Regions from separate parts of the Kitasatospora sp. NPDC097691 genome, predicted to be linked through region 3. Evidence: predicted binding sites of a transcription regulator. Region 3 holds the regulator's gene; each other region holds the start of a gene.

Region 1 (3,275 bases), on a different contig from region 3:
GCCCGGACCGGCTGCCCCAGCATCATCAGCGGGCCGTGGTCGGTGCGGCTGAGGATCACCGTGACGGTGTTCGGCCCGGAGGGCTTGAGCTGGCGGCGCAGCTCCTCCGGGGTGATCGCCATCCCGCGCTTCTTGATCACCACCGTGCCGACCCGGCGCTCGCGCAGCAGCGCCTTCAGCTTCTTGATGTGGAAGGGCATCACGTCGGTGAGCTCGAAGGCGTGCGCGTACGGGGTGGCGATCAGCTCGTCCGAGGTCAGGTAGGCGATCTTCGGGTCGATCAGCCGGCCGCCGACCTGCTCGGCCACCTCGGCCACCAGGTGCGCCCGGATCACCGCGCCGTCCGGCTCGTACAGGTAGCGCCCGACCGGGCCGGCCGGCGGGTCGGGCAGGTCGCCGCCGGTGAGGCTGTCGCCGTGCGGCAGCAGGGTGGCGCGGTGCGGGCTCGCGGCCTTGGTGCCGAACCAGAGCACCGCCTCCTTGACGTCGCCGTGGTCGGAGACCCACTCGGCCTCGGCGTCCGCCGGGACGGCCTCGTGGGGGATGCCCGGCGCGACCTTCAGCGCCCCGATCGGGGTCCGCCGGCCGGCCTCGATCGCCCAGGAGAGCGGCGGGGCGTACGCCTCGGGGTCGAACACCCGGCCGCGCGAGGTCCGTCGGGCCGGGTCGGTGAACACCGCGTCGTAGCCGGTGACGTCCACCTCGGCGACGTCCGCGCAGCGCACCTCCACCAGCTCGGCCAGGCCCAGTGCGGCGGCGTTCGCGGCGGTGGCGGCACAGGCCGCCGGGTCCTTGTCGACGGCCAGCACCTCGATGCCCGCCCGGGCCAGCGCCAGCACGTCCCCGCCGATGCCGCAGCACAGGTCCGCCAGCCGCCGTACGCCCAGCTCGGCGAACCGGCGCGCCCGCCACTCGGCCACGCTGCGGCGGGTGGACTGCTCGACCCCGTTGGGCGTGAAGTACATCAGGTCGGCGTCCGACCCGAACTTCGCGCGCGCCCGCTGCCGCAGCCGTGCCTGCCCGAAGGCCGCCGAGACCAGCTCCGCCGGGTGCTCCCGCCGCAGCCGGGTGGCCAGCGCGAGCTCCTCCTCGGGGGTGAACTCGCGCAGCTCGGCGAGCAGGGCCTGGCCCTCGGGTGTCAGCAGGGGCTGGAGGTTCTCGGTGTCCACGGGGCCATTCTCGCCGGTCGGCGCAGCGCCGTGCCCGGGACGGGCGCGAGCGGGCGGAGCAGGGCCGGGGCCGTGGAGAGGGCCGGCGGCGCGCTCATCCGAAGGCGCCCAGGCAGAGCAGGACGGGCAGGGTGATCGGGGCGATCGTGGCGGCGATCGGCAGCAGCCGGTAGCCGGCCCGCTCGCTGCGCACGGCGACGGCGATGGGCACGCCCCAGCCGACGAACAGGGCGCAGAGTGCGCCGTAGGCGACGTCGCCGCCCGTGTCGGAGCCGGCGGCCTCGGCCGCCGCACCGCCCAGCCAGAAGGCGACGAGCGGGAGGGCGGCCAGCACCGGCAGGAGTGCCAGCGCGAGCACGGCGTCCTTCGCGTCGGACGGGTCGAGGCGTACCGGGGTGTCGGTCATGGCACGAGTGTCCCGAGGGGGCCGACGGTCGCACATGAGTACGGGTACTCATCCGTCATCCGGGACTGTCCGGGGCGCGCCGTTGGCACTCTGGTTGACTGAGTGCTAACACGGGCCTATGGTCGTCCTTGGCACTCCCCACCGGGGGAGTGCTAACGCGAAAACGTGTGTCTGACCCCCGCGACGGCAGACTCGCAGGCTCGCCCCTACCCGTTAGAAAACCCCGTAATCTCCGAAGGGGAGCTCGGACGTGACCACCAGCAGCAAGGTTGCCATCAAGCCGCTTGAGGACCGCATCGTGGTCCAGCCGCTCGACGCCGAGACGACCACGGCCTCCGGCCTGGTCATCCCGGACACCGCCAAGGAGAAGCCCCAGGAGGGCGTCGTCCTGGCCGTCGGCCCGGGCCGCTTCGAGGACGGCCAGCGTCTGCCGCTCGACGTCGCCGTCGGTGACATCGTCCTGTACTCGAAGTACGGCGGCACCGAGGTGAAGTACCAGGGCGAGGAGTACCTCGTCCTCTCGGCTCGTGACGTTCTCGCCATCATCGAGAAGTAAACGCAGCATCGAGAAGTAAGTCGTTCCGACCCGCCCCGGATCCGTGTCCCAAGTGACAGGGGCCCGGGGCGTGGTTGTTGGTTCACGTAGTTCGGCGGCCGGTGGGCCGGCCGCAGCCCCGAGGGAATAGGGAACATGGCGAAGATCCTGCAGTTCGACGAGGACGCCCGCCGCTCGCTGGAGCGCGGTGTCAACAAGCTGGCCGACACCGTCAAGGTGACCATCGGCCCCAAGGGCCGCAACGTCGTCATCGACAAGAAGTTCGGCGCCCCGACCATCACCAACGACGGTGTCACCATCGCCCGCGAGGTCGAGCTGGACGACCCGTACGAGAACCTTGGCGCGCAGCTCGTCAAGGAGGTCGCCACCAAGACCAACGACGTCGCGGGTGACGGCACCACCACCGCCACCGTGCTGGCCCAGGCCCTGGTCAACGAGGGCCTGCGCAACGTCGCCGCCGGCGCCGGCCCGGCCGCCCTGAAGAAGGGCATCGACAAGGCCGTCGCCGCCGTCTCCGAGCACCTGCTCTCCGTCGCCCGCGAGATCGAGGGCAAGGACGACGTCGCCGCCGTCGCGTCCCTCTCCGCGCAGGACACCCAGGTCGGCGAGCTGATCGCCGAGGCGATCGACAAGGTCGGCAAGGACGGTGTCATCACCGTCGAGGAGTCGAACACCTTCGGCGTGGAGCTGGACTTCACCGAGGGCATGCAGTTCGACAAGGGCTACCTGTCGCCGTACTTCGTCACCGACGCGGAGCGGCAGGAGGCGGTCCTGGAGGACCCGTACATCCTGATCAACCAGGGCAAGATCTCCTCCATCCAGGAGCTGCTGCCGCTGCTGGAGAAGATCCTGCAGGGCGGTGCCACCAAGCCGCTGCTGATCATCGCCGAGGACGTCGACGGCGAGGCGCTGTCGACCCTGGTCGTGAACAAGATCCGCGGCACCTTCAACGCCGTCGCCGTCAAGGCCCCGGGCTTCGGTGACCGCCGCAAGGCGATCCTGGGCGACCTGGCCACCCTGACCGGCGGCACGGTCATCTCCGAGGAGGTCGGCCTCAAGCTCGACCAGGTCGGCCTGGACGTGCTGGGCACCGCCCGCCGCGTGACCATCACCAAGGACGAGACCACCGTCGTCGACGGTGCCG
Region 2 (3,275 bases), on a different contig from region 3:
TCTCCGGCTTGTCGGCGATGACGGCCTCGGTGGTGAGGAACAGCGCCGCGATGGAGGCGGCGTTCTGCAGCGCGGAGCGGGTGACCTTGGCCGGGTCGATGATGCCCGCGGCGACCAGGTCGACGTACTCGTTGGTGGCGGCGTTCAGGCCGTGACCGGCGGGGAGGTTGCGCACCTTCTCCACCACGACGCCACCCTCCAGGCCGGCGTTGGTCGCGATCTGCTTGATCGGGGCCTCCAGCGCGACCTTGACGATGTTGGCACCGGTGGCCTCGTCGCCGTCCAGCTCCAGCTTGTCGAAGGCGACACCGGCCTGCAGCAGGGCGACGCCACCACCGGCGACGATGCCCTCCTCGACGGCGGCCTTGGCGTTGCGGACGGCGTCCTCGATGCGGTGCTTGCGCTCCTTGAGCTCCACCTCGGTGGCCGCGCCGGCCTTGATGACGGCCACGCCGCCGGCCAGCTTGGCGAGGCGCTCCTGGAGCTTCTCGCGGTCGTAGTCCGAGTCGCTGTTCTCGATCTCGGCGCGGATCTGGTTCACGCGGCCCGCGACCTGCTCGCTGTCGCCGCCACCGTCGACGATGGTGGTCTCGTCCTTGGTGATGACCACCTTGCGGGCGGTGCCCAGCAGGTCGATGCCGGCGTTCTCCAGCTTGAGGCCGACCTCCTCGGAGATGACCGTGCCACCGGTGAGGATGGCGATGTCGCCGAGCATGGCCTTGCGGCGGTCGCCGAAGCCCGGGGCCTTGACGGCGACGGACTTGAAGGTGCCGCGGATCTTGTTCACGACCAGGGTCGACAGGGCCTCGCCCTCGACGTCCTCGGCGATGATGACGAGCGGCTTGCCGCTCTGCATGACCTTCTCCAGCAGCGGGAGCAGGTCCTTGACCGAGCCGATCTTGGAGTTGGCGATGAGGATGTAGGGGTCCTCGAAGGTCGCCTCCATCCGCTCCAGGTCGGTGGCGAAGTAGGCGGAGATGTAGCCCTTGTCGAAGCGCATACCCTCGGTGAGCTCGAGCTCCAGACCGAAGGTGTTGCTCTCCTCGACGGTGATGACGCCTTCCTTGCCGACCTTGTCCATGGCCTCGGCGATCAGCTCGCCGATCTGGGTGTCGGCGGCGGAGATGGAGGCGGTGGAGGCGATCTGCTCCTTGGTCTCCACGTCCTTGGCCTGGGCCAGCAGCTGGTCCGAGACGGCGGCGACGGCCTTCTCGATACCGCGCTTCAGGGCCATCGGGTTGGCGCCGGCGGCGACGTTGCGCAGACCCTCGCGAACCAGGGCCTGGGCGAGCACGGTGGCGGTGGTGGTGCCGTCACCCGCGACGTCGTCCGTCTTCTTGGCGACCTCCTTGACGAGCTCCGCGCCGATCTTCTCGTACGGGTCCTCGAGCTCGATCTCCTTGGCGATGGAGACACCGTCGTTGGTGATCGTGGGGGCGCCCCACTTCTTCTCCAGCACGACGTTGCGGCCCTTGGGGCCGAGCGTGACCTTCACTGCGTCGGCGAGCTGGTTCATGCCACGCTCAAGGCCGCGGCGAGCTTCCTCATCAAAGGCGATGATCTTGGCCATCAGAAGTGGTCCTCCGGGACACGGTCGACTGCTCGGACCAAGGGGTGCCCGCGACGGACGGCCCTGGTGTGCGGGGGTCTTTTCCCCTACCGCTCCCGGGGGCCTCACCGACCCGGTCCGCTGTCACTCTCACGCTGTGAGTGCTAACGCCAATGATTAGCACTCCGGGTGGTCGAGTGCAAGCCCAATCGCCAACCCGCGAGCCGCCGCTGGGGCCGCCCGGGAACGGCGACGGGCCCGCACGACGCGTGTCGTACGGGCCCGTCGAGAAGCGAGCGGTCACCAGCCGTGGGCCGCGCCGAGCTCCTGGAGTCGGAAGGGGTCAGACCGCCGCGCGAACCATGTCCGCCTGCGGGCCCTTCTGTCCCTGGGAAATCTCGAACTCGACCCGCTGGCCCTCCTCAAGGGTGCGGTAGCCGTCCATCTGGATCGCGCTGTAGTGGACGAAGACGTCCGCACCACCGTCGACCGCGATAAAGCCGTAGCCCTTCTCCGCGTTGAACCACTTGACGGTGCCCTGAGCCATTCCGAACTCCCCTAGTGCTGTGCTGGCCCTTCACGCGCCCGCAGGTCGCGGGCCCGGGTTGGTTGACGGCCCGCCCGGGGACCCCCCCTGGGCGCAGCCGTGCACGCCGCAACCCTCCGCACGGAACGCCCAACGGCCTCCGGTGAGCGGGTGATTGCGCCGACCGCCGCTGAATGTATCCGGACCGAAGCCCTCTGCAACAGGGTCAACCGCCGGTAATTCCGCCTCGATATCAAGGGACAGGACGGGCCGAATCGGAAAAATCTCGGCATTCCACGCGGGGCATAGCGGACGAATTACCCAAATCCCCACGGTAATTCTGACATCGGCCTGACATGTTTCACGGGCCGGACCCACCGGCCGGACGCCCGCCGGCGGAACACCGCGGATGGCCGAGAGGGAACCCCTGTTCCCAACCGAGCGACACTCTACTCCGACTCGACTCGGAAATATTCCCGCCGGAATGCAACCGGCCGCCCGTACATACGGAGAGCGGAATTCCGTACGTACGGGCGGCCGAAAGGCGGGCGGAACGGCTCAGCAGCCGCCGGCCACCGCCGGAATGATCGAGACGCCGGCGCCGTCCTTGATCTCGGTCGCCAGGCCCTCGGCGAAGCGCACGTCGTCGTCGTTCACGTAGACGTTGACGAAACGGCGCAGCTTGCCGGTGTCGTCCAGGATGCGGGCGGAGATGCCCGCGTGGTTCTTCTCCAGGTCGGCGATGACCTCGGCCAGGGTGGCGCCCTCGGCGGTCACCTCGGCCGCGCCGCCGGTGTAGGTGCGCAGGATGGTGGGGATGCGGACGTTGGCGCTCATGGCTCTCCTTGCGGGGGTGGGGCCTGGTGGGGCAGTGGTTCGAGGCCGGCGGCGACCGGTTCGAGGCCGGTGGCTCAGGCGGACGCGAGGCCGGCGGCGCGGAACGAGTCCAGCGTCGGGCGGATGACGGCGCTCATCCCGGCGTCGGAGACGGCGTCCAGGGTCTTCAGGCCGTCGCCGGTGTTGATCGCGACGGTCTCCTTGGCCGGGTCCAGCTGCCCGGTCTCGACCAGCTTCTTCAGCACGCCCACGGTCACCCCGCCCGCGGTCTCGGCGAAGATGCCCTCGGTCCGCGCCAGCAGCCGGATCGCCGCGACGACCTCGGCGTCCGTGACGTCCTCCACCGCGCCGCCCGTGCGGCGG
Region 3 (3,275 bases):
CGGCCTCCAGGGTCAGCGCGGCGGACGGCACGCCGAACAGCTGGTCGAGGTCGGGCTTGACGGGCTTGGTGCGGCCGAACAGGGCGTCCAGGATTCCCACGGCGGTCCTTTCGTGTCGAACGGCGGGGCGCGGGATCAGCGGCCCAGCTGCTCGGTGATCTTCGCCAGCTGCGCCAGTCGCTTCTCCAGCGTCGGGTGGGTGGAGAACAGCTGCGTGGCGGTCTCCCGCGCGCTCAGCGCGGGGGCGAAGTAGAAGGCGTTGTACGGCTGCGCCTGGCGCAGGTCCTTGCTGGGGATGGCCGCGATCTGCCCCGTCACCTTGGTCAGGGCCGAGGCGAGCGCGCTGGGCCGGCCGGTGAGCTGGGCGGCGGCGCGGTCGGCCGCCAGCTCGCGGTAGCGGGACAGCAGCCGGGTGAGCAGGAAGCTGATCGCGTACACGACCATCGAGACCAGCGGGATGATCAGGGCCACGATGGCCGCGTTCTGGTCGTTGTTGTTGCGCCCGCCGCCCATGAACCCGCCGTACACGGCGATCCGGGTCATCGCGCCGGCGAGCACGCCGAGGAAGCCGGCGATCGTCATCACCGCGACGTCCCGGTGGGCGACGTGGGACAGCTCGTGCGCGAGGACGCCCTCCAGCTCCTCCGGCTCCAGCCGGCGCAGCAGGCCGGTGGTCACGCAGACCACCGCGTTCTGCGGGTTGCGGCCGGTGGCGAAGGCGTTGGGCATGTCGTTGTCGGCGACCGCCACGCGCGGTTTGGGCATGTCGGCCAGGGCGCAGAGCCGGTCGATCGTGCCGTGCAGCTGGGGGAACTCCTCCGGGGTCACCTGGTGGGCGCCCATGGCCCGTTCGGTGATCTTGTCGCTGAACCAGAACTGGGCCACGAACAGCCCGCCGGAGATCAGGACGATCAGCGGCCAGGCGCCGCGCAGCAGCGCGATCAGCAGGCCGGTGAAACCGACGTACAGCAGCCCGATCACGAACATCGTCACGACCATGCGGCCGGTCAGGCCGCGGTCGGGCGCGAAACGGGTGTGCTGGCCCGAGCTCGACATCGCTTGCTCCTCCATTCGCCGTCGCTTCCGATGCTCCCACCCGGACGGCCCCGGAGCACCACTCGCGCGCCGGGAACCGGTGAACGGTGGCCGCCTCGCGGGCCGTACCCGGAACTGCGGGCAGGATCACGCCGGTCGGGCCGTTCCTGCCGTAGGACCCGGGCCTTACACTGGCAGGTACGGTTTTGGCACTCGGGTGTTCAGAGTGCCAAGGTCGGGGCCTCCCGGAGCGGCCCGCTGCAGCACACAGGGACACACAGGGACACAGACGGACAACGTGCGAAGACGGAGGTGCGTGCCCCATGGCCGGTGAGGTCCGCCAGCTGGACGACCGCAAGCTCGCCGTGCTCCGCGCGATCGTGCAGGACTACGTGGGCACCGAGGAGCCGGTCGGCTCCAAGGCCCTGGTGGAGCGGCACAACCTCGGGGTCTCGCCGGCGACCGTCCGCAACGACATGGCGGCGCTGGAGGAGGAGGGCTACATCCACCAGCCGCACACCAGCGCCGGCCGCATCCCGACCGACAAGGGCTACCGCCTCTTCGTCGACAAGCTCGCCGAGATCAAGCCGATGAGCGCCCCCGAGCGCCGGGCGATCCGGCACTTCCTGGACGGCGCGGTCGACCTGGACGACGTGGTCGCGCGCACCGTGCGGCTGCTCGCCCAGCTGACCCGGCAGGTCGCCGTGGTGCAGTACCCGTCGCTGACGCGCTCGACCGTCCGGCACATCGAGCTGGTGGCGCTGGCCCCGGCCAAGGTGATGCTGGTGCTGATCACCAACACCGGCCGGGTCGAGCAGCGGATGGTCGACTGCCCGGGTACGGTCGGCGAGACCGTCCTGGCGGAGCTGCGGACGGCGCTCAACACCAGAGCCGCCGGCCGTCGCCTCCCCGAGGTCCCGGGCGTGCTGGAGGAGCTCCCGGCGATGTTCGAGCAGGCCGACCGGCCGACCGTCAGCACGGTCCTGGCGACACTGTTCGAGACGCTCGCGGAACAGAACGAGGAGCGGATCATGCTGGCCGGCACGGCAAACCTCACCCGCTTCGGCCACGACTTCCCGCTCACCATCCAGCCGGTGCTGGAGGCCCTGGAGGAGCAGGTCATCCTGCTCCGCCTCCTGGGTGAGACCAACGACGCCGCGATGACGGTCCGGATCGGGCGGGAGAACGCCTACGAAGGGCTGAATTCCACCTCGGTCGTGTCCGTCGGTTACGGTTCGGGCGACGAGAGCGTGGCCAAACTGGGTGTGATCGGTCCGACCCGGATGGACTACCCGGGCACAATGGGGGCGGTGCGGGCGGTGGCGCGGTACGTGGGCCAGATCCTGGCCGAGTCGTAGCAAACAGTCGCCGTTGGACAACCAATGGCGTCCAGTCTCAGCACTACTACAGGCGGAACAAGCGGAGCATTTGGTGGCCACGGACTACTACGCGGTACTCGGCGTCCGACGGGATGCGGGGCAGGACGAGATCAAGAAGGCGTTCCGGCGCCTGGCACGCGAACTGCACCCGGACGTCAACCCGGACCCGAAGACGCAGGAGCGGTTCAAGGAGATCAACGCCGCCTACGAGGTGCTCTCCGACCCGCAGAAGCGCCAGGTCTACGACCTCGGCGGCGACCCGCTGTCCCCGGGCGGCGGTGGCGCGGGCGGCTTCGGCGCGGGCGCGGCGGGCTTTGGCTTCTCCGACATCATGGACGCCTTCTTCGGCGCCGCGGCCGGCCAGCGCGGGCCGCGCTCGCGCACCCGCCGCGGACAGGACGCCATGATCCGGCTGGAGATCACCCTGGAGGAGGCCGCCTTCGGCACCACCAAGGAACTCCAGGTCGACACCGCCGTCACCTGCACCACCTGCAGCGGCGAGGGCGCAGCCCCCGGCACCTCCGCGCAGACCTGTGACATGTGCCGCGGCAAGGGCGAGGTCTCCCAGGTCACCCGGTCCTTCCTGGGCCAGGTCATGACCTCCCGGCCCTGCCCGCAGTGCCAGGGCTTCGGCACCGTCGTGCCGACCCCGTGCCCGGAGTGCGCCGGCGACGGCCGGGTCCGCGCCCGTCGCACCCTGACCGTCAAGATCCCGGCCGGTGTCGACAACGGCACCCGGATCCAGCTGGCCGGCGAGGGCGAGGTCGGCCCCGGCGGCGGCCCGGCCGGCGACCTGTACGTCGAGATCGCCGAGACCACCCACGCCATCTTCCAGCGGCGCGGGGACGACCTGCACTGCAC

Evidence for each region. The regulator HrcA, encoded in region 3, represses chaperone genes, less so after heat shock. The targets are predictions, from matches to a motif close to TTNGCACTCNGNNNNNCNGAGTGCNAA.
Region 1: the regulator HrcA is predicted to act here: its motif matches at 1,658-1,684, upstream of groES (co-chaperone GroES).
Region 2: the regulator HrcA is predicted to act here: its motif matches at 1,727-1,753, upstream of groL (chaperonin GroEL).

Annotation. Positions count from the first base shown of each region.
Region 1 covers NZ_JBEORY010000005.1:86,392-89,666, reverse strand. Annotated here, with positions in the region: gene ABTY56_RS05325 (THUMP-like domain-containing protein) at 1-1,169, opposite strand, end outside; gene ABTY56_RS05320 (hypothetical protein) at 1,264-1,575, opposite strand; gene groES (co-chaperone GroES) at 1,826-2,131, shown strand; gene groL (chaperonin GroEL) at 2,267-3,275, shown strand, end outside.
Region 2 covers NZ_JBEORY010000023.1:102,742-106,016, forward strand. Annotated here, with positions in the region: gene groL (chaperonin GroEL) at 1-1,570, opposite strand, end outside; gene ABTY56_RS18705 (cold-shock protein) at 1,893-2,096, opposite strand; gene ABTY56_RS18710 (MoaD/ThiS family protein) at 2,634-2,912, opposite strand; gene thrC (threonine synthase) at 2,987-3,275, opposite strand, start outside.
Region 3 covers NZ_JBEORY010000021.1:99,675-102,949, reverse strand. Annotated here, with positions in the region: gene pspAB (PspA-associated protein PspAB) at 1-100, opposite strand, end outside; gene htpX (zinc metalloprotease HtpX) at 136-1,056, opposite strand; gene hrcA (heat-inducible transcriptional repressor HrcA) at 1,359-2,393, shown strand; gene dnaJ (molecular chaperone DnaJ) at 2,467-3,275, shown strand, end outside.